One region of the Pelorhabdus sp. sgz311001 genome, then DNA from elsewhere that is predicted to be linked to it. Evidence: a T-box and tRNA genes for the amino acid it is inferred to sense, from the RefSeq annotation. Region 1 holds a T-box; the other holds one or more tRNA genes.
What was found. A T-box is a leader RNA that pairs with one kind of tRNA and senses whether it is charged. The one in region 1 lies ahead of AC0MXB_RS02720 (valine--tRNA ligase), so its partner is inferred to be a tRNA-Val.

Region 1 (16,472 bases):
TTGCTTCGTCACAGTCATAGATTGCTGCAATGCGCGCTTCTCTGACCTCTTTGGAAACAGGGTAAGGTTGTCCGCCACCGCCAATACAGCCGCCAGGACAAGCCATGACTTCAATAAAATGATACTTCGCCTCGCCTTGCCTGATTTTTTCAAGAAGCACTCGTGCATTGGCCAAGGAATGAGCCACAGCAACGCGAATCTCTAAGTCTTTTACTTTGACAATCGCTTCTTTAATTCCCTCCAGTCCCCGTACTGCTTTGTACTCTAGGTCAGGAAGGCTTTCCTGCGCCAGCACGTCGGCAACAGTACGTAAAGCAGCTTCCATAACACCGCCGCTTGCACCAAAAATCACAGCCGCCCCGGTGGAGTCGCCAAGAGGATCATCAAACTCTTCTTCTGGCAAGGTGGCAAAATCAATACCAGCTTCTGTGATCATGCGCGCCAACTCCCTTGTCGTAAGCACCCAATCTACATCCTGATAGCCGCTTGATGCCATATCGGGCCGCAAGGCTTCCGCCTTTTTCGCTGTGCAAGGCATAATGGCGACAGAAATAATATCTTTAGGATCTGTTCCTGTTTTCTGAGCATAATAGGTCTTTACGATGGCGCCAAACATCTGCATCGGAGATTTCGCTGTTGATAGATGGCTGAGAAGATCACTGTAATTTTGCTCAATAAAATTAACCCAGCCGGGACTGCACGAAGTAATCATTGGCAAAACCCCGCCTTGCTTAATACGATGCAATAATTCGTGTCCTTCTTCCATAATCGTCAAATCAGCGCCGAAATCCGTATCAAAAACCTTGGCAAAACCCAATCGTCTTAGCGCTGCTACCATTTTTCCTGTAGCAATAGAGGCTGTCGGTAAACCGAGTGCTTCACCTAGAGCCACGCGCACGCTCGGAGCGGTTTGCACAACAACGTGTTTCGTCTTATCACTTAAAGAGTGCCAAACACCAGGCGTATCATCTTTTTCAATAATAGCAGCTGTCGGGCAGACTGTTGCACACTGACCGCAAAGTGTACAGGCCACCTCTCCCAATCCCAGCTCAAAAGCAGGCGCTACAATTGTCTTAAAGCCTCTATTGACAAAGCTATAGACGTTAACATCCTGTCTTTCGCTGCAAACACGAACACACCGACCACATTTTATGCATTTTGACGGTTCACGGATCAGCGAGGGATTACTGGTATCTAACGGATATTCATTTTTTTCGCCACGAAACGGAATCTGGCGAATATTTAAATCAGCCGCAATTTTTTGCAGCTCGCACTTTTGATTTTTATAGCAAGATAAACAGTCGGACGGATGATTCGCTAGCAGCAACTCGACTACAGTCCGACGCGCTTCGCGAACATCGGCTGTGTTCGTATGAACAACAAGACCTTCACTGACTGGATAAACACAAGAAGCTACAAGAGTTCGCGCTCCTTCTACTTCTACCATACATACCCGGCAAGCCCCTGCCGGTCTAAGTTCCGGATGATGACACAAGCTAGGAACTTTTATGCCAAGCTGCTCGGCCGCCGCTAAAATAGTGCTGCCAGGCTCTACTACTATTTCCTTACCATCAATTGTCAGTCGAACTTTTTCCATACTCCTGTTTTCCCCCTTTCTTTATCCCTTCACAATTGCTTTAAAGGGACACTTTGTCATGCAAGCGCCACATTTAATACACTTACTGCCATCAATTTTATGAACGGATTTTAGTTCACCCGAAATCGCTTCTACCGGACAAACCTTTTTACAGAGACCACAGCCTTTACAGATTTCTTGAATCACGTAGCCCGAAAGTCGGCTGCACACTCCAGCGGTACAGCGTTTTTGCTTAATATGCGCTTCATATTCACTGCGAAAATACTTGAGTGTACTGAGAACAGGGTTCGGGGCCGTTTGACCGAGCCCGCATAAAGCCGTTGCTTTAATATTTTTCGCCAAGGATTCTAAAAGTTCAATATCCCCTTCGACGCCTTTCCCTTCCGTGAGCCGAGTGAGAATTTCAAGCATCCGCTTGGTGCCTTCCCGGCAGGGCGTACACTTGCCGCAGGATTCACTTTGCGTAAAATGAACGAAAAATTTTGCTACATCAACCATGCAGGTATCTTCGTCCATAACGACAAGACCGCCTGACCCCATCATCGCGCCAACTTTTATTAAAGAATCGTAATCTACAGGTAAATCCAAAAGTTCCTCTGGCAAACAGCCGCCGGAGGGACCACCGATTTGCACCGCTTTAAATTTCTTCCCGTTTAGAATACCGCCGCCAATATCAAAAATGATCTCACGCATGGTAATTCCCATGGGAACTTCCGCCAGACCGGTATTATTAATTTTCCCAGTCAGAGCAAACACCTTGGTTCCCTTGCTCTTCTCGGTACCAATAGCAGCATACCACTGACTACCGCGAACAATAATTTGCGGCACATTAGCAAAAGTCTCCACATTATTAATATTGGTTGGTTTACCCCATAAGCCGGAAATCGCTGGAAAAGGCGGCCGTGACCGCGGCATCCCCCGCTCACCTTCAATCGAAGCAAGCAAGGCCGTTTCTTCCCCGCAGACAAAAGCGCCAGCGCCCTCTTTAATCTTAATTTTAAAGGAAAAGCCAGAGTCAAAAATATTATCGCCTAATAAGCCCATGGCCTGAGCTTGCTCTATGGCAACTTTTAATCGTTTAATCGCGAGCGGATATTCTGCCCGTACGTATATATAGCCTTCTTGCGCGCCAATAGCATAGCCACAGATAACCATTCCTTCAATCACTCGATGCGGATCGCCTTCGAGCACACTGCGATCCATAAAAGCGCCCGGATCGCCTTCGTCGGCGTTACAAACTACATATTTTTCTTTACCTGGTGCATTTTTGGCAAATTCCCATTTGACACCGGTAGGAAAACCACCGCCGCCGCGCCCTCTGAGTCCCGCTTGTTTCATTTCGCTAACCACAGCCTCTGGCGTCATTAAAGTAAGCGCTTTTCCTAACGCTTCATAGCCGCCTGCAGCAATATAATCTTCAATACATTCTGGATTAATATGACCACAGTTTGCCAAGACCAGACGCATTTGTTTCTTATAAAAAACAATATCCTGATAATTAGGAATTTTCTCATGAGATAGCGGCTCACGATACAAAAGTCGTTCCACAATGCGACCTTTGTAAAGATGCGAGTCTACAATTTCCGCCACATCTTCTTCTTGCACGCGGCAGTAGAAGACTCCTTCTGGATAAACAATGACAAGAGGTCCCATTTCACAAAAGCCATGACAGCCTGTTTCGACAACTTTAACTTCCTTATTCAGGCCGCGGCGCTCTAACTCCCGCACAAAGGCAGCCTGTACTTTTTTCGAGCCGGAAGACACACAGCCGGTACCGGCACAAAGTAAGACGTGGGCTCTGATATGTTCCATAACTTCTCCTCCCGTTAGCCTTTTATTGTTCTATTTTAGCCACAACAAGCTCTTCCACAATTCGGCCGTTCACTACGTGTTCCGCCACAATTTTGGCCACATCTTCTGGTTTTACATTGCCATAGGTAATCCGCGGTTCTCCTGCTCGCACAACATCTACAAGCACTTCCTTCTCACACATGCCGATACAACCAGTTTGGCGTACCGATACATCATCAAGACGGCGCTTTGCCATTTCTTCTAATAAAGCTTTCATTACTTCTCTAGCGCCAGCGGCAATCCCGCATGTCCCCATGCCGATAATGACCTGCGTTTCACCTAGTTGGCGCACTTTGCGTTCACACTGCAGCTTCTCTCGTAGTTTTCTCAGGTCTTCAAGCGTCTTCATGGCCTACACCTCCGTATAGTCGTTCATACTGTTCTTCTAAATATCGCGTCAGCCACTGTAATACATCAGGCTGCGTCAGGGATATACCACCAAGAATTTCGTAAATCTCCTGTGAGGAAAGCGAAAAAGAACGTTCTTTCACACGATGCTGATAATAAAATCGCAAAGAAGGATTCGCAACAAGAATATTTAAAATAGTGTCTTTGATTTTTCCTAGCGGCGGACGATCTAAATGGTAATACTGATAGATTGCTGTTACAGTTGTCCCCGCACCAGGCTTTGACTCTATCTCAAGCGCTCCGCCCGCTCGGCTTGTAGACATTTCAATCAAGGACAGTCCCAGACCGATTTTTCGCGTATAGCGGCTTGTTACAAATGGGTTTCTAACGCACTCCAACTCCTGTCGACTCATGCCGCGACCATCGTCGGAAACAGACAGAAAAAATAAATCATTTGAGGGATCCTCTTGAATTGTAAGACTGATCTCTCCAGCACCAGCTTCCAAGGAATTTTGCACAAGGTCTAAAATATGCAGCGACAACTCACGCATAGTTACATATAGCGACCTAAAATTTCCGGAATCATTGCTGGCGTGAGTCGGCCATGGGTATCCTCATCAACCATCATAACTGGAGCTAACCCACAGGCGCCGATGCAGGCCACTGTTTCCAAAGTAAAGCGAAGATCATTCGTTGTTTGTCCTGCGTCAACCCGTAAATAATCTTCCAGTGCTTTTAATATTGCTTTGGCCCCGCGCACATGGCAGGCTGTTCCTTGACAGACGCGAATTACGTGGCGTCCCCGCGGATTTAAATGAAACTGTGAATAAAAGGTCACTACACCGTAAATCTGACTAATAGGAATTTGCATTTTTTCACTGATCCGAAGCAAAATATCTTTCGAAAGATAACCGTAGACTTGCTGAATCTCCTGCAAAACAGGAATCAATGCACCCTTAACCGACTGATAGCGTGCTAAAATTTCATCACACCGCGAAAAATCAATTTTTTGACCGCTACCGCCGCAACAGTTACTATGAGTAGATTCCATATACAAACCTCCCTTATAAATTAACTTTTCTAACTGTCTTATTTAAAATAGAGCGCTCCGGCCACAGCTTCCCGCTAGAGCAAGCTTGATCTCCGCAATAGAAACCTTTTCTAAATACAAAGTTGTCCGAGGTCCCTGACAAAAATCTTCGAGTGAATGAGCATCGCTTGCCGTAACTAAAGGCCAATTTTGTAGATTAGAAAAAGCTTTTCTGGCCTCGTTAGCGCCAAAACGACGAGAAATTTCTAGCGCACTAAGCTGGAGTCCTTCTGGAATGAATCCTAATTGGGTTAACAAGCTGTACATAGGACGATCCACATGCGCCGCAATCGTAATTCCGCCAAGTTTTTCTACGGTTTCTACAACTTCCGCTACAGTAAGATTTAAAGCATCAAGCAGCATTTCTTCTTTTACAGCAACAAATTCATCATACTGATCCACTATAAATTGCGCTCCGAGCTTTTCCTCATCATTGCGGCGGCCACTTCGATTGCTTGCTACGATCTGCTCCCAAGCGAGCAGCGGCGCAAGCGCATCAAACAAAACGAGAATATGGGCTTCTTCTTTTGTTTCTACTTCCATCCCCGGTAAGATCGTGACAGGTTTACCAGAAGCAGCCAACAATGCAGCTTTTACATTATCACAAGAATTATGATCTGTAATTGCTAAAATATCGACTCCCATCGCTTCTGCTTGCAATACTAGATGATGTGGTGTCATTTCTACGGAAGCGCAAGGTGATAGCAACGTATGCACATGCAAATCAGCGGTAAAAGCCCTAAGCATTTGACTTTATCCCCAATTGATACAGGCGCCCCGCTACTTCATAGGCAGTAAGAGCTGTAGTAAATAACAGAACTTTTTCCTGCTCCGCTTTCTGTCTTGTTCCCTGTTCTACCGTAGCGCCGCCGGCTACAATCACTGCTGCCAAGTCGGACAAAGAAGCGACAGCAACAATATTTTGATGAGATTGCATCGTAATCCATACAGCGCCGGCTTTCGCCTGACCCATTACATTACTTAAAAGATCGGATACAATCCCGCCAGTAATTTCTTGCAAAAAAAGTTCATCTTCCGCTACAGTAAGACAGTCCAGAGACAACTGTTCACACATTTCCCGAACAATCACAAGCGATCCCTTCTCTACTCCAAATTTTTTTTAGCAAGCGAAGAAGGCATTTTTTCAGCTAGACCAATCATTTCCTGAGCTAGCTCCTTGACACGCTTGCGCAGTTTAAAAACACAATCGGCTTCGCTGGCGCTTCCTTGGGCAATATCTTCAGCAAGAGCCCGGCAGGTAGGAGAACCACAGGACCCGCAATCAAGGCCTGGCAAACGACTCGAAATTTGATCAATCATTTCCACCTTATGCATCGCTTTAAAAATATCTTCATCAAGTTTCATCACATCAAGCGGTAAAATCGGCTTGCGACTTTTTACGTCAATTTCGTCTTGACCGTAAGTAGAACGTCCTTTTCTTCCTGCTTTTTGGTCTTCCTCACAACAAAGTTTCAATCGCTGTTTCAAACGATGTTTCGCCACGTAACGATTTTCCACCGTAAGCGGACCGCCAAGACAACCGCCGACACAAGCCAAACACTCTAAATAAGCGACATCATTGAGCTTGCCGATAGCAACTTGATCTAAAACATTAATCACACTGTGAATATCATGGACCAACAGCGAATCAACCTTACCAGCAATCCCTTCACCACCGGCGCTCTCATAGCCAACGCCAATCCACGAACTAATTTGACTAAATTCCTGCTGTGAATAAGCAGGAAGTATTTTTAAGAGTTCCCCATAGATCTTCAAAATGGAAATCGTACCGGAAAGCTCTGATTTATCGCGTCCCAAGGGGTTACTTACTGCCGTCATTTTAGCCGGACAGGGCGTAATGAACCAGATGCCGACCCGTCCTTTGTCGCTTCTTTCGTGCCGCAGCTTCCTGGCTAAGATCTCTTCTGGCGCATCAATTGGTACAATATGAGATACTAGTTCTGGGTACTTCACTTGAATCAACCGAATCACAGCCGGACAAACCGATGAAATAGCAGGTTGTTTTTTTCCCTGCTGCTGTAAGTAGTCGGCTATGGCTAATGCAGCAATTTCTACCCCTTCAGCCACTTCAACGACTTCCTGGAACCCAAGTTGTTTCAGACCCCATAGAATTGCCTCATGGCTAAATTCCATACCAAATTGACCATACAAAGCTGGTGATGGCAATGCAATATTATAGTCATAGTCCGCCAAAGCATTTAACCCATCGGTTATCGCTGTTTTAGCATGGGTCGGACAATGGCGTATACATTCACCGCAATCAATGCACCGTGAATGAATAATTCGCGCCTTGCCAAAGCGAATGCGTATCGCTTCAGTCGGGCAGCGCTTGGTACAACTAACACAACCTTTGCAACGGTTTGCTAAAAGCCTGACGGAATGTATTGCTGGCGTCCCGGTTATTTCATTCACTGCACACTCACCATCCTTTCCCATAGGAATCTATGCTTCTCGAATCTTATGATCAATAACAATATAAATTTTTGTCCCAACGCCGATTTCTGAAGAAATATCAAATTGATCGACGCAGCGGGAAATATTAGGAAGTCCCATACCCGCGCCAAAGCCCATTGCGCGAATATGGTCAGGCGCTGTTGAGTAACCTTCCTGCATGGCCAGTTCAATATCAGCAATACCAGGTCCCTCATCTTCCAGCGCTATCTCCGTTTTTTCCGGCGAAATAGACGCTTTCATCCAGCCGCGAAAAGCATGAATAATCACATTCATTTCCGCCTCATAGGCGCTAATGGCAATGCGGCGAATCACTTCGGAAGGCACTCCAATCTGCTGTAAAACCTGTTTGATTTTACTAGATGCCTCACCGGCGCTTTCAAATTTTGATCCACAAAGGGAAAACTCTAAACAAATTGCTTGTCCGTCAGACATCTTCTCTGCCCTCCTTTTTGGCCGCGTCCTTGTCCACAGCCAGCTTGATAAAGACGGCCGCAGGCTTCATAAAGCGGTAGCTCTGTTGCTAAGAGCGGTAGTTGATTCAGGTAGGCTAGTTTAAGAACTTCTCCGCCAGGACGTTTTCCTCGCACAAAAACAATACCAATTAAGTCACTCATCTCGGCAGTACGAATCACTTGAATATTAGTAAGTCCCGTAAGCAAAAGAGTATTTTCGTGCGTAAAAGCCAGAACGTCACTCATTAAATCAGCGCCGCAAACACTATCGACTTCGCGACTTAGCCATTCTCCGCCGCAAAGCACTTCCGCCGCTAATATTTCTACTACCTGCTGTAACTTCACTCGCCTGCCACCTCCATTGCGCAATTAGTGTGAATAAATCATTAAATGAGAAATTTCACATAATAAATTGCAAAAAATTAGAGGACGCATTGTCCTCATTGTAATCAAATGCTTTCGCTTTTTAGTTGCTCTACAAGGTATGGTAACTAAATTTATCAGATTACCTTGTAAGTAATTCGAAAAAAAAGAAGAAAATCCTGCTTAAAATCAAAAATGTAAACAAAAATATTTTGTTTTTTGTATTATTTATCCTGAAGTGTTAAGCAATCGACTCGTCGACTCAGTCGCCATGATTGCACAATGAGAGCATTCAAGAACCAAAATAACATGGACATTTGAATATTAAAGAGAGTATAGTCAGTAAATCCGCTGATCACAAGCGCTAAAAAAGCGGCTAACACGCCAAGCATCAAACCAGCAATATAGGGATCACGACTTTCTTTGCATAATACCAGCGCCAACTTACCGTGACCATAAAAGAAAGCCATAAAACATAAGAAACCAGGCACGCCAATCTCAGCGGCAATATTTAAGTACATGTTATGAGCATGAAAAATCTTCCCTGCTACAACATAAAAATCATAAGCCGGATAGACCAGATAGTAAGCGCCCCAACCAATCCCCAAGAGCGGATGATCTAAAATCATATACCAAGTGCTTTCCCATAAGGCCAAGCGCAGACTGGAAGAACTATCTGTCGTCGGATTTAAAACAGAAAGCAATCGTTCTAGTACACCATTATGGGCAAAAAAGATCAATAAAGGAACAAATAAAATAAGCCATAAAATTTTTCGATTATACCACCAGCCAAAAGCGGCAAAAACGGCAAACAGACTAATCCAAGCGCCCCGTGAATAGGTCATAACCAGACAAGCGCCAGAAGCAGCAACAAGCAAAAACAAAGCACTTTTATATTTGCGATCCGGTGCATAAAAGCCGAGACCGCTAGCAACGGCCATAATGGTAACAAGAAAAAACGCTAATAGATTCGGATTTTTCAACGTAGAAAAAACCCTCACTTTTAAATCAGGAAACTGCGCATCGTCCACCCATTGAAACGCCGAGATATCTACGCCAAAAATATACTGATAATAACCATACAAATTGACAAAAAAAGCCGAAAAGAGCAGTACGGCTACCAAGCGTTTTACTTGATCTAAAGAATGAACATTATGTACAACTAGATAATAGATCAGCAAATATCGACCCATTAGATTATAATAATTGTAAAAACTAAACCCCACGTCAGGCGAACCCCATACAGAGGCAAACGAAAAAAGCGTTAAAAACCCAATAATCAAATCAAACGGGGTCGACCGAAGCAACCACTTGCGACGATACAATAACTTTACTAACCATAGGCCGAACGATCCCATCAAACAGTAAGTTGTTAAATCTAAGGACAGCGGCAAAAAAAGCACAACAAGAATTAAAGAATATTCAATATATTGATCAAGCGAATAAAAAAAACGGTGTATGAAATTTTCCTTACACACATTGTCACCTTTACCATTTCAGTTTTGTATTACATAAAGCGAGCCAACCTCATTATAACGAAGCTGGCTCACTTTGTCTACTGACAGTATTGTCTTGCTTCACCGATTAAATAAAGCGAACCGGCAATACAAACAACCCGATCCTTTTCAGCCCAATTATGGGCTAGTTCTAAGGCTTTCGGTATTGTAGCAGCTACTTGAATCTGCTCACTATGTAGCTTGGTGAACTTGGTAATAAAGTCTGCTACGGCCTCTGCGTCACAGGCTCGCTCAGAAATTGGCTCAGTTACAACAACACGGTCATCTGGCTCAATTAAATCAGCAACCATCTCAGCGATATTCTTGTCACGCAAAATTCCCAAAACAAAGACAAAGCGGCGTCCAGGAAAATATTCAGCCAGGGTATTTTTCAATACCTGAATTCCTGCTGGATTATGAGCTCCGTCAAAAATCATAACAGGTTCGCCAGGAAAAATCTCAAAACGACCTGGCCATTCCGCCGTGGCAAAGCCAGCTTGCAGGCTCTCTAAAGAAATGCGCTGCTCCTGTTTTGCTAAAATCAGCAGCGCTGCCGCCGCCACAGCCCCATTTTGCGCTTGATGATGACCAAGAAGCGATAATTCTAGGCAAAATTTATTTCCCCAACAATTTACTGCTAGCTTCTGACGCTCTTGCGAACGGTCCAAAATCTTAACTGAAAAATCCCTATCTAATGAGTAAAGCGCGCTGCCAAGCTTTTCAGCTTTCGCGGCAATAACTTCAAGGGCAGGACTGACAGCTGCTGTAACGACAGGCCGTCCGGCCTTGATAATTCCCGCCTTATGAGCAGCGATCGCTTCGACAGTATCACCGCAGCGATCCATATGTTCTAAGGACACATTCGTAATGACTGACACTTCAGGAATAATGACATTCGTGGAATCTAACAGACCGCCGAGCCCTACTTCAATGACAGCATACTCAACGCCTTTTTCAGCAAATAAATAAAAAGCCGCTGCTGTAAGCACTTCAAATTCGGTAGGATGCTCTAATCCTAAGTCAACCATTTGCTGTACAAACTTCGCTGTATGAAAAATAGCTGCAGCAAAATCATCTTCCGAAACGTTCTTTCCACCAAGCTTCATTCGCTCACAATAAGAGTGAAGATGCGGCGATGTATAAAGTCCGGTACGAATGTCGCTTGCCTGAAGACTTGCGGCAATCAGGGTCGAAGTCGACCCTTTGCCATTTGTTCCAGTTACGTGAATGGTGCGATATTTTTGCTGCGGATTTCCCATCAGTTCCGTCAGTTTTTGAATCCGCTCTAACCCAAGCTGACTGCCAAATTTACCGAGCGATTCTAAATAGGCAAGGGCTGCTGCATAATCCATGCTTCTTGCATCCTCCTATCCACAAAATCAGACTTATAAAGTATCTAAATAAGCAAGCCGCTCTGCGACAGCTGCTTTTTGCTGCTCATAGCCTGCCAGCTTTTCTTTTTCTTTGGCCACAACGTCGGCTGGTGCTTTGGCCATAAAGCCGGCATTATTTAATTTCCCTTCAATACGAGCGACTTCTTTATTCAAGTTTGCCAATTCTTTCGCAAGTCGCGCTGTTTCTTTTTCCACATCAATCAGGCCCTTTAACGGCAGGAAGATTTCCAGACCAGCTACGACTGCGGTCATGGCATTTTCTGGTTTTACAGCCTCTGGCGCAAGAATCGTTAAGGACTCAGCGCCTGCCAAGGTATAGAGGTAACCTTTATTGATCGTAAAAGTTGCTTCTAACGATAGATCGGCAAGTTTCAAGATAATATCGCACTTTTTCCCTGGCGCTACATTGACTTCAGCCCGCATATTCCGTACGGCTTTGATCGTATCCATGACAGCTGCCATTTCTTTTTCTGCCGCCAAATCGATTCCTTCTGCTTCAACTTTTGGCCAAGGAGCAACCATAATACTCTTGCCTTCATGGGGCAGAGTCTGCCAAATGGCTTCCGTAATGAATGGCATAAAGGGATGAAGCAATTCCAGCGTACCACGCAGCACCTTGCACAGAACATATTGCGCTGTTTTGCGGCTTTCTTCTGTTTCTTTGCCATACAAACGATTTTTGGCTAATTCAATATACCAATCGCAAAATTCACTCCAGATAAAATCATAGAGGAGTCGACCGGCTTCGCCAAGTTCAAAATTCTCCAGATTTTCCGTTACTGTTTTTACTGTCTGGTTATAACGGCTTAAGATCCACTTATCAGCCAGCGTAAATTCCTGCGGCACAAAGTTCGCATCAAAGCCTTCTAGGTTCATTAACATAAAGCGAGAGGCGTTCCAAATTTTATTGGCAAAATTTCTGGTAGATTCGACTCTTTCCCAGTAAAAACGCATATCATTGCCTGGCGTATTACCAGTAATAAGCATAAAGCGTAGCGTGTCAGCGCCGTATTTTTCAATAACTTCCAGAGGATCAATGCCATTGCCAAGAGATTTACTCATTTTACGGCCCTGATCATCTCGCACGAGACCGTGAATGAAGACATGTTTAAAGGGAATTTCCTGCTGGAAAGCCAGTCCCATCATGATCATTCTAGCCACCCAGAAGAAAATGATATCATAGCCTGTTACCAAAACGCTGGTGGGATAAAATTGTTTTAGTTCAGCAGTGTCGTCCGGCCAGCCCATCGTGGAAAAGGGCCATAACGCAGAGCTAAACCAAGTATCAAGCACATCAGGATCTTGCTCGACTTTGCCGCCGCAATGAGGACAAACAGTCAGATCGTCGCGAGAAACGCTAGTTTTACCGCAGCTTTCACAATACCAGGCGGGAATGCGGTGACCCCACCAGAGTTGACGAGAAATGCACCAATCGCGAATATTTTCCAACCAATTGCAGTAAATTTTCGTAAACCGTTCTGGTACAAATTCAATATTCCCGCCAGTAACTGCATCGATAGCCGGTTTAGCCAGCGGCTCCATTTTAACAAACCATTGCTTCGATACTAGTGGTTCAACCACGGTTGAACATCTTTGGCAGTGGCCTACCGAATGATTGTGCTCCTCAATCTTTACTAAGCAGCCCATTTCTTTCAGATCAGCCAGTAAGGCTTTACGACATTCATAACGATCCATTCCGGCATATTTGCCAGTTTCTGCTGCCATAGTGCCATTAGGATTGATCACAATATATTCCGGCAAGTGATGACGCTGACCCATTTCAAAGTCATTCGGGTCATGAGCCGGTGTAATTTTTACGGCGCCAGTACCAAAAGACGGATCAACATATTCATCAGCAATAACCGGCAGTAAGCGGCCGACAACAGGCAAAATGAGATTTTTTCCAATCAGATCTTTATACCGCACATCGTCAGGATGAACCGCCACAGCACTATCGCCTAAAAGTGTTTCTGGCCGCGTTGTAGCAATCGTTAAACCGCCGTTGCCATCTTCAGCCGCATAGAAAACATGATATAAATTGCCTGGTTTTTCTTCATGTTCTACTTCGATATCGCTTAAAGCCGTATTACAACGAGGGCACCAATTGGTAATACGGTGACCTTGATAAATTAAACCTTGCTCATAGAGATTAACAAATACTTCTCTTACCGCCTTAGAGCAACCTTCATCGAGAGTAAAACGCTCTCTGTCCCAGTCGCAGGAAGCGCCAAGACGTTTAAGCTGATGAATAATATCGCCGCCGAACTGCTTCTTCCAGTCCCATACGCGGTCGACAAAAGCTTCACGACCTAGATCGTAGCGACTTTTTCCTTCTTCCTTCGCCAACATTTCTTCTACTTTGATCTGCGTAGCAATACCGGCATGGTCTGTCCCTGGCATCCATAGCGTATTATAGCCCTGCATGCGCCGGAAGCGAATTAAAATATCTTGAAGCGTATTATCAAGCGCATGACCCATATGCAATTTTCCTGTTACATTCGGTGGCGGTATGACCATACTGAATGGCGCCTTTTCTGGCTCTACTTCTGCATGAAAGAAACCTTCTTCTTGCCAATAATCATACCATTTTTGTTCAAACTCCGCAGGATTGTAAACCGTAGGAAGTGTTTTTTCTTCTGTGTTCAACGTGATAGCCTCCTTAGACTCAATAAAAATAAAAAACCCTTTCATCCCAAAGGACGAAAGGGTTATCTTTCGCGGTACCACCTTACTTTCCGGTGTAAACCGGACACTCTCCTTGTCGTAACGGGACAAAACCGGCCAGGCCTACTATTCTTTCAGCGCGGCAACTCCTGGATGACCTTCGAAAGCTTCTAAGTTAAGATCTCTCAGCCAAGGATCTTATTTCTGTGTCTTACTAAGCAATCTACTCTTCCATTCACTGTAGTTATGTTCATTCGATTCGTTATTATCTTATCGAATCGATCGATTCTTGTCAAGCACAAGCAAAACCTTATTAAGCTTTGCGTTTTTCCGCCAAGTACTGATCCATGGCTGCTGCCGCTTTTTTCCCGGCACCCATCGCTAAAATAACAGTAGCAGCGCCTGTCACAATATCACCGCCAGCAAAGACACCGTCACGAGACGTTTGGCCGGTCTCTTCATTCGCTACGATATTGCCGCGCTTATCCGTATCAAGACCTGTCGTTGTAGACTGCACCAGCGGATTCGGTCCCTGACCAATGGCAATAATAACCACATCAACATCAAGAACAAATTCCGATCCTGGTACTTCAACTGGACGACGACGGCCACTGGCATCTGGTTCACCCAGTTCCATTTTTACACATTTCAAGCCGGAAACCCAGCCATCTTGGCCCATAACTTCCTGCGGATTCGTAAGAAGCGCAAATTCCACGCCTTCTTCTTTCGCATGATGGACTTCTTCCAAACGGGCTGGCATTTCTTCTTCGGAGCGACGATACACAATATAGGAATGGTCAGCCCCGAGGCGCAATGCCGTTCTAGCTGCATCCATAGCTACATTACCGCCGCCGATAACAGCTACTTTCTTGCCGACATGAATCGGTGTAGCTGCTTGCGGGAATTGATAGGCTTTCATCAGATTGCAACGAGTCAAAAATTCATTGGCGGAATACACGCCATTCAAGTTTTCACCAGGCATTTTCATAAAATGCGGTAACCCAGCGCCTGTGCCGATAAACACGGCGTCAAAGCCTTCTTCTTCCATAAGCTCATCAACAGTATAAGTACGACCGATTACCGTATTGACTTCAATTTTTACGCCAAGTTGTTTCAGCGTGTCAATTTCTTTTTGAACAATTTCTTTTGGCAGACGGAATTCAGGAATGCCATACATCAAAACACCGCCTGGCGCATGAAGCGCTTCAAAGATCGTCACTTCATAGCCGAGCTTCGCCAGATCACCAGCGGCGGTCAGACCAGCAGGGCCTGCGCCAACAATGGCAACTTTCTGATTCTTCGGTTCAGCGGCTTTCACCGGAGCTGCCTCGCCATGAGTTCTGGCATAGTCAGCTACATAACGTTCCAAACGACCAATTGCTACAGCTTCCCCTTTTTTCGCCAAAACGCAATATTTTTCACACTGTTCTTCCTGCGGACAAACACGGCCGCAGACTGCAGGCAGACTGCTGAAGGATTTAAGGCTCTGTGCAGAGCCTTCCAAATCATCATCGCGCAGTTTTTTAATAAAATCAGGAATGTTAATTTGAACAGGACAGCCTTGGCGACAAGGCGATGTTTTGCATTGCAGACAACGGTCCGCTTCCGCTTTGGCGTCTTCTGCATTATATCCTAAAGAAACTTCAGAAAAATTCTTTGCGCGAACTTTCGGATCTTGTTCTGGCATGGGGTGTTTCTTCATTACCGGTGACAATGACATTCGCTCCTTCCGCTTTCACAACTTTTCTTTTCCTGAGGCAAATACATTTTTTGACGAGCAATTAGATTGGCAAAATCTACTTTATGGGCATCAAATTCGGGGCCATCAACACAGGCGAATTTATTCTCATCACCTACAGCTACACGGCAACCGCCGCACATTCCTGTGCCATCAACCATAATTGGATTCAAACTGACTACGGTATGAATGCCATAAGGGCGTGTTACTTCGGCTACGCCGCGCATCATAACAACGGGGCCAATTGCCATAACTTCAGCAATTTTTTCGCCTTCATCAATTAAACGTTTCAAAACGTCCGTGACAAAGCCTTTTACGCCTTTTGAACCATCATCAGTCGTGACATAAAGCTCATCACTTACATTTTTCATTTCATCTTCGAAAATTAAAAGATCTTCATTTCTAGCACCAATAATCGAAATAACCCGATTTCCCGCTTCTTTCATGGCGCGAGCAATGGGGTATACCGGTGCAACACCGATGCCGCCGCCGACACAAACGACAGTACCAAAATTTTGAATATCCGTCGGTTTACCCAAAGGACCGGCAATATCAAGCAGTGAATCGCCTTCTTCTAATTGACCGAGTTGCTGGGTCGAAGCGCCCACTTCTTGAAACAGAAGGCTAATCGTTCCTTTTTCTCTGTCAAAATCGGCAATCGTGAGCGGAATACGCTCGCCTTCTTCGTCTATTCGAATAATTACAAACTGACCGGGATGGCACTTCTGCGCAATCCGCGGCGCATCCATAGCATATTGTTTTACGCTAGGAGACAGAACTTTTTTTTCTACAATCTTAAACATAAAACCCCTCCTAAAATATACCTATCACTCAATCAGCTAAAATAAGCCGGTGATTGTACCATCATTGGCAATATCCATTAATTCCGCTGCTGGCCGTTTGGGAAGACCAGGCATTGTCATAATATTGCCTGCTAAGGCAACAAGAAAACCAGCCCCGGCAGCCACACGAATCTCACGAATCGTCAAAGTGAAATTCTCCGG
Region 2 (14,468 bases), on a different contig from region 1:
TGGAAATACTTTGGAGGGCGCAAAAAGAGAGGTGAATCGATGAGAAACGCTTTAGTGGTACTATGGGTATTCCTGGTCCTTTTCGTTTCGTCGACAGTAACTTTCGCCGCTCCTGGCGATACGCCGCTTATACGGGGAATGCGGGGCAATGATGTGCATTATGCGCAAAAGTTACTTGCCGAAACCGGTTACTACACGGGAGAGATTGATGGGGTTTTTGGCGGCATGACGCTTCACGCAGTGATTGCTTTTCAGCGCAGTGTCAACTTACCGGCAAATGGAGTCATCAATCGTGATACGATTCTTTATTTACAACGTGCAGGTACAGATATTAGCCGATATAACCGATCGATAGTAATGAATGCTACAGGCTATTCAGCTTATGATCCCGGAAACGGAAGCTACACCTCGCAGGGGCATTTACTGCGGCGAGGCCTTGTAGCAGTGGATCCGAATGTGATTCCGCTGGGAACTCGTCTTTATATACCAGGATATGGTTTTGCTGTGGCTGATGATACAGGCGGCAGCATAAGAGGTAATTTTATTGATTTGGCTTTTGATAGTCATGGTGAAGCTCTTTCCTTTGGAAGGCAGATTGTGACTGTATACATTTGTGACTGACAGGCATTTTGCCTGTTTCTTTTTTTATCATTTCACCATTTTATAAGGAGGATTCCCTTTGAACGCGTATATGGACCGCTTGAAAGAAAACTTGGAATTTATTTATGATCGAAACCCCTTTGTACAGTTGTTAGAGATGCGGCTTGTTCAACTGGAAAGTGGTAAAGCGGTCTTGACCATGCCTGTCGTAATGGATAAACATACGAATCTGCATGGAATTGCTCATGGTGGAGCATTGGCGTCGCTAGCAGATACAGCAATGGGTGTTGCCTGCGGTACCCTTGGTAGTAAAGTCGTTACTGTCGATATGAATATTAACTTAATGCAGGGAGCTAGGCCAGGGGGGACTATTTCGGCAAAGGCGGAAGTGCTCCATCATGGGAAAAGCACCATTGTAGTAGACGCTGGTATTTTTAGCGAAGAAGGCAAGCTGTTAGCGAAAAGCCGCGGAACTTTTTTTGTCGTAGGCAGATTCATTGAGGAGGATGAACTGGATTGAAGGAAATTGTGATTCCTACCGACACTGGGGAACTCGCTGGAATTTGGCACGAAGCTTCGGCGAAAACTGAGAAAGTATTTATCATTTCTCACGGTTTTAACGGGTCGATTGATGGGACAAGTCGGGCTGAACTATTAGCGGAAGCCGTTGCTCAGCTCGGGTTTCATGTGCTTCGCTATAAATTCACGCCTTGTCAAAAGTTGTCTTGTCAAATTGAGGAACTCGGATATGCCGCTTTGTATGCACGGCAGAATCTTGGGTCTAAACTATATCTTTTAGGCCGCAGCATGGGCGGCAGCGCTTCGTTAGCTTTTGCTCATCAAGATCAAGCGATTGAAGCGTTGTGTCTGTGGGCAACGCCAGGCGATCTACCGGAAACCTTTCGCCTTGCTTTAGGTGATGACTACAATAAATTAGCAGCGGGTGAAAATATTACAGTAAGCGATGATACCGGCTCACTTACCTTGACGCCTGATTTTATACAGGATTTTGTCAATTATCCTTTATTTCGTTATGTGCAAGAATTGGGAGAGGTACCTGTACTTGTGCTGCATGGAAATCAAGATCAAGTCGTACCAGTCCAGCAGGCTCATAAAATGTACGAAACGGCCTTAGAGCCGAAAAAGTTGGTTATTATTCGCTCTGGTGATCATCAGTTTAAAGAAGTAGCCGACCAAGCTAGAGTTGCTGTGGTCCAGTGGTTGAAAGGGTTAGAATAAGCTGAATAGAAAGTTTACCAAGCTTCTATACTATTTCGTAAGAAATGGTAGGAGTGTGGACGCTTTATGATACTTGCGTTTTTATCAGGCATTCTAATGGCGGTGCAGGGATCGTTAAATGCAGCTTTAGGTAAAGTCGTTGGTCTGTTAGAGGCGGCTTTCATTGTTCATGCTACTGGTCTTATCGTGCTAAGTGTAGCTCTTTTTGGCCTTCGTCTTGGTAAGGGAGCTTTTTCTCTGCCTAATGTACCTTGGTACTTATACTTGGGTGGTTTGCTTGGGGTACTTATTGTTTATCTTGTGGCTGCAAGTATTCCGAACGTTGGCGTAGGAACGGCAACGACAGCGATTATAGTCGGGCAAGTTTTGACCGCTTTAGTGATCGATCATTTTGGACTATTTGGGTTAGAAGAAAATCACTTTGTGATCCGCCAAGGAGTCGGCCTGGTTTTACTTGCCATAGGCGGTAAACTTTTGTTACAATAAAGCATATTGGCTTATTTACATATTCCGTATGATTACGATTTAGGAGGTTTCCTATGAATTTTGAGCTTTCGTCAGATCAAACAGCCTTACTGCGTATGGTGCAGGATGTTGTTGCTCAAGAAATTATTCCTTACGCCCGGGAAATGGACGAAAAAGCAGAACTGAGACCTGAACTGATTCAGACACTGAATGACGCTGGTTTATTAAATTTAACAGTTCCAGAAGAGTTTGATGGACCAGGTCTTGATGCGCTTACGATTGCAATGCTTTATGAAGAACTCGGCCGGGGCGATGCTGGTGTGGCAACATCAATCGCTGCTAATGCCTTAGCGTCGTATCCAGTTTTAATTCATGGTAATGATGAGCAGAAAAAATACTTCTTTGATTTTTTAAATTCGGGAAGACTTGCTGCTTTTGCTTTAACAGAACCTGGAGCAGGCTCTGACGCCGGTAGTGTAGCAACATCTGCTACCAAAGATGGCGATGATTATATTTTAAATGGTACGAAGTGTTTTATTACTAACGGCGGCATTGCTGATATTTTTGTTATTTTTGCGAATGCCCGTAAATCAGCAGGGATTCGTGGACTTACTGCTTTTATTGTTGACCGCGATACGCCTGGTTTTTCCGTTGGCAAGCACGAAGAAAAAATGGGAATTCGTTCTTCCAATACATGTGAACTGATTCTTGATAATGTTAGAGTACCTGCTTCCCGCCGTTTAGGTAAAGAAGGTCAGGGCTTTAAAATTGCGATGAAAACGTTAGATGCTGCTCGTCCGTTTGTAGGTGCTGTGTCTGTAGGAATTGCTCAGGCCGCTCTTGATTTTGCTGTGAAATATGCTAGAGAACGGCAACAGTTTGGCAAAGCCATTGCATCTTTCCAATTAGTACAAGCTATGGTTGCCGATATGGCTATGCAGCTTGAAGGCGCTAGATTAATGGTTTACAAAGCCTGCTGGCTGAAAGATCAAAATATGCCTTTTTCGAAAGAAGCGGCGATGGCAAAATGTTTTGCCGCCGATGCAGCGATGAAGATTACGACAGATGCCGTACAAATTGTTGGCGGTTATGGCTATTCTAAAGAATATCCTGTAGAACGCTATATGCGTGATGCTAAAATCATGCAGATTTATGAAGGTACAAACCAGATTCAACGTCTTGTTATTGCCAACCAAATTTTATACTAAGCTTATAAGAAACCCTTGCTGCGGCAGGGGTTTTCCTTTTATAAAATTTACATAAAAAATGCTTGCTTTTTATGAGGTAGATCCTTTATAATATAAAAGTGTTCTGACACAAGTGAATATTATGGGATTATAGCTCAGTTGGTTAGAGTACCACGTTGACATCGTGGGGGTCACTGGTTCGAGTCCAGTTAATCCCACCAACAAAGAAGAGACTTTCAGATTTTTATCTGAAAGTCTCTTTGCTTTACACGACTATTTTCTATAAATTATATTTTTGTAAATTTTAGTAGTAAAGTAAAAATTAGTATACCTTTATGTTATAATAAAGGCAAAATTTATTACTTTGCGAGGTGCAAATATGGCAGGCATATCAGAGTTTGATGCATTAGTGAAATCAGCAGAAATGATACAAAAAATCATTCCTTTAGATTGCGGTCTTATGGTTTGTGATTCTGGTGGAATGATTGTTAAATTTGTTCCGGCAGAAACCTTTGATATGCAGGTAAAAGAAGGGACTAGCATTGCTAAAGGCGGATCTATGGGAGAGTGCATGAGCACAGGGAAGCCTATCACTAAGATTGTTCCGAAAGAACTTTATGGTGTGCCAATTAAGTCAATCTCTTTTCCCATTTTAGAAGCTGGAAAACTAGTCGGAGGCTTTGCTCTCGGCATTAGCTTAAAAACTCAACAAGGCTTAATGGAAGCGGCGGGAACAATTGCTGAGACGTCAGAACAAATGACAGCAACAACGCAAGAACTTGCTGCTACGGCTACTCATTTGTCGCAAGGCTTAGCAGCGATTGGACAGATTGGCGAAAAAGTAGCGACAGAAGTGAAAAATACTGATGAAATTTTGCGGTTTGTCAGTGAAGTAGCAGCAAATTCGAATTTACTTGGCTTAAATGCCGCCATTGAGGCTGCTAGAGCTGGCGAACATGGCCGTGGTTTTGCTGTCGTAGCGGAAGAAATTCGCAAGATGGCTGTAAATAGCGCAGATGCTGTTAAGGATATTAAAGTCATATTAAATAAAATTAAAGCAGAAGGCGAAAATTTGAAGCATACGGTCGATCAAAATGTGACGGTGGCGGAACGGCAGGCAGCGGCAACAGAGGAAATTGCCGCCTCCATGCAATCGCTAACCTCATCAGCTACTCAGGTCGAGCAGGTAGCTCGTCAGTTATAATTTATTCAAAGAAAAGGCTTCCGATCTTCGGAGGCCTTTTTATTTTGCTCTATATCTAGTCATTTTCCATAAGTTGTATTTCTGCAAATTTTAGCAGTAAAGTAAAATTTAGTATGCCTTTATGTTATAATGAAGTAGAAATCTATTACTCTATGAGGTGGAAAAATGGCAGGCATATCAGAGTTTGACGCATTAGTGGGAGCAGCGGAAATGATGCAAAAAATCATTCCTTTAGACTGCTGTGTTATGGTTTGTAATTCCGAAGGTGTTATTGTAAAATTTGTTCCAGCAGAAACCTTTGATATGCAGGTAAAAGAAGGGACTGGCGCTGCTAAAGGCGGAGCTTTGGGCGATTGCATGAATACAGGGAGACCTGTTAGCAAGATTGTTCCGAAAGACCTTTATGGAGTGCCGATTAAGGCAACGGCTTTTCCAATTCTTGAAGCCGGAAAGTTAGTTGGGGGCATTGCTCTTGGCATTAGCTTAAAAAATCAGCAAGGTTTAATGGAAGTAGCGGAAACCATTGCTTCGACGTCAGAACAAATGACAGCAACAACGCAAGAACTTGCTGCGACGGCCACTCATTTGTCGCAAGGCTTGGCAACGATTGGACAGATCGGCGAAAAAGTAGCGACAGAAGTAAAAAATACTGATGAAATTTTACGATTTGTTAGCGATGTGGCAGCAAATTCGAATTTGCTTGGCTTAAATGCCGCCATTGAGGCTGCTAGAGCTGGTGAACACGGCCGAGGCTTTGCCGTCGTAGCAGAGGAAATTCGTAAGATGGCTGTAAATAGTGCTGATGCAGTTAAGGATATTAAAGTGATATTAAATAAAATTAAAGCTGAAGGCGAAAATTTGAAACATACAGTTGATCAAAATGTGACAGTAGCGGAACGCCAGGCAGCTGCAACAGAGGAAATTGCCGCTTCGATGCAATCGCTAGCCTCATCAGCTACTCAGGTTGAACAGGTAGCTCGTCAATTGTAATTTATTACAGCAGGGGAGATCAGTATGGCAGTTACGCTTGAAGGAAAATTAGTGATTGCAATTTCTTCGCGCGCCCTTTTTGACCTTGATGAAAGCAATCGGGTCTTTGAAGAGAAGGGCGAAGAAGCCTATGCTAAATTTCAAATGGATCGCGAGAATGAATTACTTGCCTGCGGCGTAGCTTTTCCGCTGATTGAACGACTGTTAGCCTTGAAAGACCCGCAGACAGGCCAAAATATGGTTGAGATTATTTTGCTTTCGAAAAATGATCCGAATACAGGTCTTAGGGTATTTAATTCCATTGAAACGCGCTCATTAGATATTACCCGTGCCGCCTTTACGCGAGGGCGCCCGCCTTACAAGTATTTAAAGGCTTTTAAAGCCGATCTGTTTTTATCAGCGAATTCAGAGGACGTAAAGCTGGCTTTGCAAAACGGTTATGCCAGTGCGACGATTTTTTCCGGCGGCTATTTACAGCAAAAAGAAAAAAACGGCGCTGACGATGGGGAAATTCGTATCGCTTTTGATGGTGACGCCGTAATTTTTAGTGATGAAGCGGAACGTGTCAATGTGGAGCAGGGGTTGGAAGAGTTTAAAAAAAGCGAAGCGGAAAAATCAGAAATTCCGTTAGCGCCAGGTCCGTTTAAAGCCTTTCTAGCGGCTTTGAATCGTCTGCAGGCTGCTTATAAGCCGTTTCATAAGCGACCGATTCGAACGGCTCTCGTAACAGCGCGGAGCGCGCCTGCTCATAAGCGGGCGATAAAAACGCTGCGTGCCTGGGGAATTAGTGTTGATGAGGCTTTCTTCCTTGGCGGTCTTGATAAGGCTGATATATTAGAAAGTTTTGCACCACATATTTTCTTTGATGATCAACATACTTACTGTGTGAATGCAGCGCGTGTTGTACCGACAGGCCATGTGCCGAGCGGTGTTACAAATCATGAATGAATGCAGAAAAACTTCTCTTATATAGGGAAGTTTTTTTGTTTTTGATTATTTTTTACAATGGCGCATATACTAGCAATAGGACATCACTGTTTTCCCTGTGACCAAAGTAAGCTATACAGGTGGTTTTAGTTGGAGGGATGACGATGTGCCCCTATCAAGATCAATGTTGGGAACAGTGTCCGGCGCAGCTTTATAAAGCGTCGTTTGAATCTTGTGCGAGATTTAAGTTAGCCAGTGTTATTGGGATTGATAAGGTGCCTGTGACGATGAAAGCAATGGATTATGCTTTCATTGCGCCTTATATCCGCTCTTTTAGCGGCAACGAATAGTAGTGTGGTAATAAACCGGCAGAGAGATCTCTCTGCCGGTTTATTCTTTAAGGGGTATTAAGTTATGTTTACGCAATTTTTTTAATACAGCTGTATGGGATAAGCCTAGTGCGAGGCCGAGCTGTCGAGAAGTATGATGTTCCTTCAGGGCAAGCTGTAACACTTCTTTTTCTGTTTCGTCAAGCTGGGCTTTTAGCAGCTTGTTTTTTTTCTTTGCTTGATTTGCTGCTGCATATACCGGTGGAAGTGTATGGTGGAGAATAATATGATCAGATAAGATAATATTTCCTGTCACAATGTTGATCGCTCGTTCTATTACATTTTCTAATTCTCGGATGTTGCCAGGCCAATTATAAGCAAGAAGCTTTTGGAGAGCTGTTTCGCTAATGGTGTCTACTTGTTTTTGCAGACGAGTTGAAAAACGATCTAAAAATACTTGCGCTAACTGAGGAATGTCTTCAGGGCGGGCACGCAGCGGTGGAATAAATAAGGGAATTACGTTTAAGCGGTAATAAAGGTCTTCACGAAATTGGTTTTTTTGAATCATTTCTTCTAAATTCCGGTTGGTGGCCGCTAAAATTCGTACATTTACTGAATTTTCGCGAGGGCTTCCTAGTCGGCGGACTTTTTTATCCTGAAGCACACGGAGTAACTTTGCCTGAAGATGGGTGGATATTTCCCCAATTTCATCAAGAAATAAGGTTCCATCTTGGGCTAATTCAAACAGCCCTTGCTTGCCGCCTTTACTGGCGCCAGTAAAAGCGCCTTCTTCATAACCGAATAATTCGCTTTCTAAGAGCGTATCAGGAATCGCGGCGCAGTTGACGGGAATAAAAATTTTATGGCTGCGCGGTGAAGCGGCATGAAGAGCTCTGGCAAAGAGCTCTTTGCCTGTACCTGTTTCCCCACGGATTAATACGGTCGAATCGCTGCGGGCATAGGTTTTTGCTAAGGTAATGACTTGCTGCATTTCTGTGCTGCTATAGGTAATTTCCTCGAAGGTCAAGGGGAGTTGCGCGGTTACGGTTTGGACGAGGGCTCGAACATCACTGATATCTTTTAAAATAGCCACAGCGCCAATAATGCGTCCTGACTGATCGAAAATGGGTCGACCGCTTGTTAGATAATGACTGTTCGTTTTTTCTAAGATGACTTCCTGATTGTTGTAAACATGGCCGGCGCGCAGTGCCGCAAAAATGGCCATATCTTTTGGTAGAAAATTGCTTAAGGGGTGACCGATTACTTTGTGGGCTGGTACACGGAGAATGCGTTCTGCGGCTGGGTTATATTGGGTAACGCGTCCCTGCTGATCAATGCTTAAAATGCCATCGCCAATGGCCGTAAGGACGGCGCGTATTTCTTCCGCTTTTAGTTGGTGCGGCATAAGATCAATTTCGCTGACTGTTAAAATACCCTCGATTTCTTGTAGTCTGGCCATGATTTTCTCTTTTTCGTCAGGGTTTGTGATATCCACCTCTAAATAAATTGTTTTTAATTCAACTTCCATGGAAATGATATTGATATGCTCTTCGGCGAGACAACGCGATAAATCAAGAATCAAGCCGACACGGTCGATATTTGGCAGCTTTAAGCGCAAGGATATCACTCTTTTCTTTTACGTTAAGGTGCTAATTAGCTAAATCATAGCAAAAGTCCTTTTTGGAAACTAAAAATTCCAGTGGAATTTTTTAGTTCCGGAGTCTGGAAACTTTTCCTTACAAAGGCTTTTTTTGTCTATTAGAAACGGCTACTTTTTTTGGCATGGTTTTTGCGAATATTTAATATAGGTAGATGGGGAGCTTGACGTTTTAATCATAAGGGAGGTTTTACGATGATCATTGGAGTAGCAAAAGAAATCAAGAATAATGAAAATCGCGTGGGCTTGACGCCAGCAGGAGCGGTAGCACTGCAGGAAGCTGGCCACAAAGTACTGGTGGAAGTAAGTGCAGGAGTCGGCAGCGGTTTTGCCGACGAAGAATATGTAAAAGCTGGCGCTGTTATTTATAAGAATAAACAGCAGCTTTTTGATGATGCGGAAATGATTATTAAAGTTAAGGAACCTTTAGCACCGGAATATGAGCTCTTTCATGAAGGGCAGATCCTTTATACGTACCTTCATTTGGCGCCAGAACCAGAATTGACGCGAGCATTATTGGCAAAAAAAGTTGCTGGAGTCGCCTATGAGACCATTGAGGGACCTAATCGTACGCTGCCGCTGTTATCACCAATGAGCGAAATTGCCGGACGGATGTCGATTCAAGTCGGTGCGCAATTTTTAGAAAAACACTATGGCGGTAAAGGGCTTTTATTAGGCGGGGTAGCTGGTGTGGCCCCTGGCCAAGTTGTGATTATCGGCGGCGGGATTGTTGGTACGAATGCGGCAAAAATTGCCGTTGGTATGGGAGCTAAAGTAACAATCATTGATCGCTCGCTAGATCGCCTCCGTTATCTTGATGATATTTTCGGCAGTCGAATTGTTACTGTTATGTCAAATAGCTATAACATTGCTCAGTGGGTGAAACAGGCTGATCTTCTCGTTGGGGCCGTATTGATTCCTGGTGCTAAAGCGCCGAAACTCGTTAGCGAAGAAATGGTTCAGACAATGGCCGAAGGATCTGTGATTGTTGATGTGGCAATTGATCAAGGCGGATCGATTGCTACAATTGACAGGGTGACGACCCATAGCGAGCCCGTATATAGTAAATATGGCGTTTTACATTATTCCGTGGCGAATATGCCGGGGGCTGTGGCCAGAACATCGACTTTAGCTTTGACGAATGCTACCCTACCTTTTGCTTTATCTATTGCTGGTAAAGGATTAGAGCAGGCGCTCTCAGAGGATGCTTTTTTAGCGAAAGGACTCAATGTGTATCAAGGAAAAGTCACCTATGAAGCAGTGGCTAAGGGGCTGAATCTCCCTTATTTTTCGTTGGCAGAAGTTCTTGGTTAAGGTAGTGTTTTCATGATGTAGACATTTTGATAAAGAGCTGTCAGCCTAGTATTGCCGCGTCTTTTAAGGCATTCTAGCTGATAGCTTTTCTTGTTTGTAGAATCTTGTATAATAAAGAGGTTTTTTCCTAGATATAGCGAAAAATAGCTTTAGAGGAGGGGCTTGTATGTCGCCATTTCGCTATATTGTTGTTAATACATCGGTTGTGCGAAAACTTTATATTGGTTTTGCTGGTGTTATTTTTTCGATTGTAGTTATGATCGGTTATGCCTATCACAATAGTCAAGAAGAGTCGAAAATACTTGACTGCAATCGACATACTTATCAAATTATGCAGCACACTGATGGGCTTTTGGTGAGCCTAATCAATATGGAAACAGGAATTCGCGGCTACCTAGTGACGGAGGAACCGCTTTTTTTAAGCCCTTATCAACAAGGAAAAGCTGAATTTGAAGAGCATTTAATGGACATAAAAAGTCTTGTGATAGACGACCCTTTGTTGCAGAGTCGTATTACGGAACTAGAAAGACTGGAAACAGACTGGAATCAGAAAATACTTTTGCCAGGTAAAGTATCTGATAATGATATGATGTTTGAGCGGAAGCGCCAGATGGATGAAATGCGCGCCCTTTTGCAGGCCATTACGGCTGATCAACGGCAAATACTAGCTGACCGATCTTTGATTTTGGAAGAAAGTAAGAATCGTCTGCGACAGATGTTAATTGCTGGAGGTTTTTTAAGTCTGGGTTTGCTTGCTGTTATTATTCCAGCTTTAGTGCTAGACCTAAAGGCGAGAAAGCGCAAGGAAGACACGTTAAAAGAATTAAATGAAGGTTTAGAACGAAAAGTCTATGAGCGAACTATTGCTTTATCTGATATGAATGCCATGCTTGAAGAAGAAGTGAGTGAACGTCAGGCAGCCGAGGACTTACTTTTGGAAAATCATCAAGCGCTTCTGGTGAGTGAAAATCGCTACCGTGGTCTCTTTGATCATATGAAAAAGGCGTTTATCTATTGTAAGCTTTTGTTAGATCGCGATGGAGCAGTGATTGACGGAGAGATTCTCGATGTAAACCATTCTTTTATTGAACAGTTTTGTCGTCTCGTGCCAGGCTTTTCTTGGAGCGGACGGAAAATTTCCGAGGTATCTTGCAATGAACTGAAGCTGGTTTTTGATTGCTTGAAAGAGTATGGTTCGCAAGTTTTGCAGCCGACAAGTTTGAGTTTTGAGCGAATTCTGGAAGTGGGTGACAAATGCTATCAAATTTCCGCCTATAGTCCTGAACCTTATTATGTGGCTACTTTAATTACTGATATTACGGAGCAAAGGCGGATAACGGCGGAAGTAGAAGAAAATCGCCGCCGCTATGAAGCGCTTATGATGCAGTCGTCGGAAGCGGTTCTTGTTGTAGATTTTAATTCCAAGATCATTACGGAAGCCAATAATGCTTCGCTCCGTGTATTTGGTTATGAGCGTGAAGAACTTTTGTCAATGCCTCTGTCTGATTTACTTATGATTAGTGAAGATTCTCTCCAAAGTCTTGTGGCTATGCTAGCTCGTTTTGGCGGACTGCCTGCTGCGATTCGCTCATGCCGTCGCAAAGACGGCAGTAAAATCCAGCTGGAACGGGTTGCTTCTTTAATTGAATATAGCGGGAAACGCCTTATTTTGATCTCTTATCGCGATGTAACAGAACAGCAAAAATTACAAGCGATTTTGCAGGGGGAATTAGAACTGGCGGGAACTATGCAAAAATCGTTGTTGCCAGCAGAGTTTAACAATGAGCTAGTAGCGATTCGAACTGTTTTTCAACCGCTGCATTTTGTTAGCGGCGATTATTATGGGTATAAATGGTCGCGATCAAAGCAGCAATTGCATGGTTATATCATTGATGTGACAGGACACGGAATTGCTACGGCGCTTCATACTGCGTCAATCAGCAGTTTGTTAAATGAAACGATGGAAAAGGAGCAGGGATGGACGCCGACTGCTTTTTTGGAACTGAATCGGTATTGTCTAGAATACTTCCCGGAAAATGCTTTTGTAGCCATGATTGCCTTTACTTTTGACTTCGCCAAACAAACCCTCACTTATATCACAGGGGGAATCAATTATATTATTGCTTGTACGCAATCGGATATTGGTTTAATGCCTTTGCGTGGCTTGTATCTTGGGATTACTAGCGATCCTGATTTTGAATTTGTCACAATTCCTTTGCAGCATGGTGATTTGTTCTATTTTATGACCGATGGAATTTATGAGCGACTGCCAGATTCCTTTTTTAACGGCATATGCCAGTTTTCTGAAACGGTTGAAGCTTTAAAACGACTGAGTCAGGATGGACAGCGCTTTGATGATTGCTCCGCTTTATGTATTGAAGTTAGAGCTTGGCCTGAGAAAAAGCAGCATTTTAATTTTTCTCAAGATGAATATACGGCCTTGCGTCGCGATCAAGTGAAGGAAAGGCTTTATAAGTTGGCGGGAAGCGAGGGGCCTAAGCTCGAAATTGTGTTAGGGGAAGCGCTCAATAATGCGCTGGCCTATGGTACAAAAGTAAAAGTTACGATCCAGAAGATTGGCCAGCGTCTCGTGATACGAGTGAAAGATGATGGCCCTGGTTTTCTTGGTAATGCAGCAATAGAATCACTTGGCAATCAGTCGATCCCAGAGCTGTTTGAAACAAAACTAGATGCGGAATGCGGCCGGGGTTTAGGAATTATGGCGGCTTGGACCGATAAAGTCCTTTATAGTCAACGCGGTAATGAAGTGTTGATTATTAAAAATTTGCCTTAGAGTGAATTTATTTACACACCTCTCAATCCTATGATACAATTCTTGTGATGATTGTCTAAGTTTTGTTAGGAGTTGAGTGAGTGGAACAGTTCTTTTCATCGGTAACTTATTTTATTGATATTTGGGGTTATTGGGCTATTTTTCTCGGAATGGCTTTGGAAAGCGCCAATATCCCGATACCCAGCGAGTTAATTTTTGGTTTTGCCGGATATTTGGTCTATTTAGGTCGATTAGAGTTTTGGCCTGCTACCATATACGGTGTTTTAGGCGGTTTGGCTGGCTCGATTGTTTCTTACGGTATTGGTTATTATGGCGGACGGCCTTTTGTGTTTCGCTATGGAAAATACTTTTTCGTTACAACGAAGCGTTTGGACCAAGCGCAACGCTGGTTTGACCGTTATGGTCTGGCCGCAGTATTTTTTGCTAGACTTATGCCTGTAGTAAGAACCTTTATTTCATTACCAGCCGGGTTCGCGCAGGTTCCCTTTGTCAAATTTGTTATTTATACAGTAGTCGGTTCTTTTCCTTGGACGGTGGCGCTCATTTATATTGGTAAGATGCTTGGCTACAATTGGGAAATTATGAATCGCTATGGTCATCAAGCCAGTGTAATTACAGCAATTGCCCTTGTCGCGATTGCCGCTTTCTGGTATTTTAAAAAGAAATCAGCAGAATAGGACGTTTTTAGGGGCCATTTAAATGGTTCCTTTTTTCTTATTCAGCACATCCTTTTGAAAAAGGAGGTACAGCCGATGGGCTTTGTAGATGTTTCTGTTATTTCGCCAGCAAAAATACCATCAGAGGCTTTAGCTATAGTTGAAAGCTTGTCAGAGGCTGGTTTTGCTGCTTATATTGTCGGTGGCGCTGTACGTGATCTTTTGCTTGGCATTGTGCCAAAGGATTTTGATGTGGCTACAAATGCTCAGCCGGAGGAGGTGCTGGCGCTTTGCCATCGCAGGGGCTGGCGGATTGTTGAAAAGCTTGGGGCGAATTTCGGTGTTGTTGCTTTGGTATTTGAACATAAAACGTGGGAAGTTGCTACTTTTCGCACAGAGTGCTATGGCGACGATGCCCATCGTCCGGAAACTGTAAGGTATACAGATTCGCTACAAGAGGATTTAGCAAGGCGTGATTTTACAATCAATGCTATGGCTCTTACTAGGACCGGTAAAATTATTGACTATTTTGGCGGTCGAAACGATTTGGACTTGGCACTACTGCGAACGGTAGGAGATCCCGTAAAACGGTTTCAAGAAGATGCCTTGCGCCTGTTTCGCGCCTGTCGGTTTGCAGCACAATTAGGTTTTCGCCTTGAAGATAAAACGTATGAGGCTATGACTCGTTGTTTAGAGCGTGTGAAAGGGTTATCATTAGAGCGCGTGAAGGCGGAGATCAATAAGCTGTTGCTATCTGGTCAGGTCGCAGTGGGACTTGATTATTTGGTTCATTCCGGCTTGGCTCAGTGTACTTGCCAAGTCAAGCGGCAAGGTCAAGTCTATGAGATTGCGCTGTTGCCTGAATTAAGAGATTTGTTGGGAGTCCCACAGAATCCGGCATTCCATTCTTTTGATGTATGGTATCATACGGTGGCAGCTGTCGTTGCTTCATCCACCGATATTACGGTACGCTGGGCGGCCTTGCTTCATGATGTTGCCAAAGGAAGCGTTGGCGTGAGAAGCATCACAGCTGAAGGGCGAATTACGGATTATGGTCACGATAAAGCGGGGGCTACTATAGCGAAAGCTATTTTGACTAGATTGGA

Region 2: it encodes a tRNA-Val, which carries the amino acid that the T-box ahead of AC0MXB_RS02720 (valine--tRNA ligase) is inferred to sense. The anticodon was not compared.

Annotation. Positions count from the first base shown of each region.
Region 1 is NZ_JBVXUT010000001.1:534,784-551,255, reverse strand. It holds gene AC0MXB_RS02780 (NADH-dependent [FeFe] hydrogenase, group A6) at 1-1,597, opposite strand, end outside; gene nuoF (NADH-quinone oxidoreductase subunit NuoF) at 1,619-3,409, opposite strand; gene AC0MXB_RS02770 ((2Fe-2S) ferredoxin domain-containing protein) at 3,432-3,797, opposite strand; gene AC0MXB_RS02765 (ATP-binding protein) at 3,784-4,347, opposite strand; gene nuoE (NADH-quinone oxidoreductase subunit NuoE) at 4,350-4,847, opposite strand; gene AC0MXB_RS02755 (PHP domain-containing protein) at 4,890-5,633, opposite strand; gene AC0MXB_RS02750 (serine kinase) at 5,626-5,976, opposite strand; gene AC0MXB_RS02745 ([Fe-Fe] hydrogenase large subunit C-terminal domain-containing protein) at 5,991-7,343, opposite strand; gene AC0MXB_RS02740 (ATP-binding protein) at 7,350-7,793, opposite strand; gene AC0MXB_RS02735 (DRTGG domain-containing protein) at 7,766-8,158, opposite strand; gene AC0MXB_RS02730 (O-antigen ligase family protein) at 8,401-9,654, opposite strand; gene AC0MXB_RS02725 (bifunctional folylpolyglutamate synthase/dihydrofolate synthase) at 9,732-11,024, opposite strand; gene AC0MXB_RS02720 (valine--tRNA ligase) at 11,058-13,712, opposite strand; T-box leader at 13,759-13,978, opposite strand; gene gltA (NADPH-dependent glutamate synthase) at 14,044-15,450, opposite strand; gene AC0MXB_RS02710 (sulfide/dihydroorotate dehydrogenase-like FAD/NAD-binding protein) at 15,432-16,271, opposite strand; gene AC0MXB_RS02705 (formate--tetrahydrofolate ligase) at 16,308-16,472, opposite strand, start outside.
Region 2 is NZ_JBVXUT010000006.1:24,953-39,420, reverse strand. It holds gene AC0MXB_RS14825 (3D domain-containing protein) at 40-621, shown strand; gene AC0MXB_RS14820 (PaaI family thioesterase) at 680-1,120, shown strand; gene AC0MXB_RS14815 (alpha/beta hydrolase) at 1,117-1,839, shown strand; gene AC0MXB_RS14810 (DMT family transporter) at 1,906-2,325, shown strand; gene AC0MXB_RS14805 (acyl-CoA dehydrogenase family protein) at 2,379-3,512, shown strand; tRNA gene AC0MXB_RS14800 (tRNA-Val) at 3,636-3,712, shown strand; gene AC0MXB_RS14795 (methyl-accepting chemotaxis protein) at 3,871-4,695, shown strand; gene AC0MXB_RS14790 (methyl-accepting chemotaxis protein) at 4,861-5,685, shown strand; gene AC0MXB_RS14785 (5'-nucleotidase) at 5,710-6,633, shown strand; gene AC0MXB_RS14780 (hypothetical protein) at 6,777-6,962, shown strand; gene AC0MXB_RS14775 (sigma 54-interacting transcriptional regulator) at 7,003-8,568, opposite strand; gene ald (alanine dehydrogenase) at 8,794-9,912, shown strand; gene AC0MXB_RS14765 (CHASE3 domain-containing protein) at 10,079-12,706, shown strand; gene AC0MXB_RS14760 (DedA family protein) at 12,787-13,383, shown strand; gene AC0MXB_RS14755 (CCA tRNA nucleotidyltransferase) at 13,459-14,468, shown strand, end outside.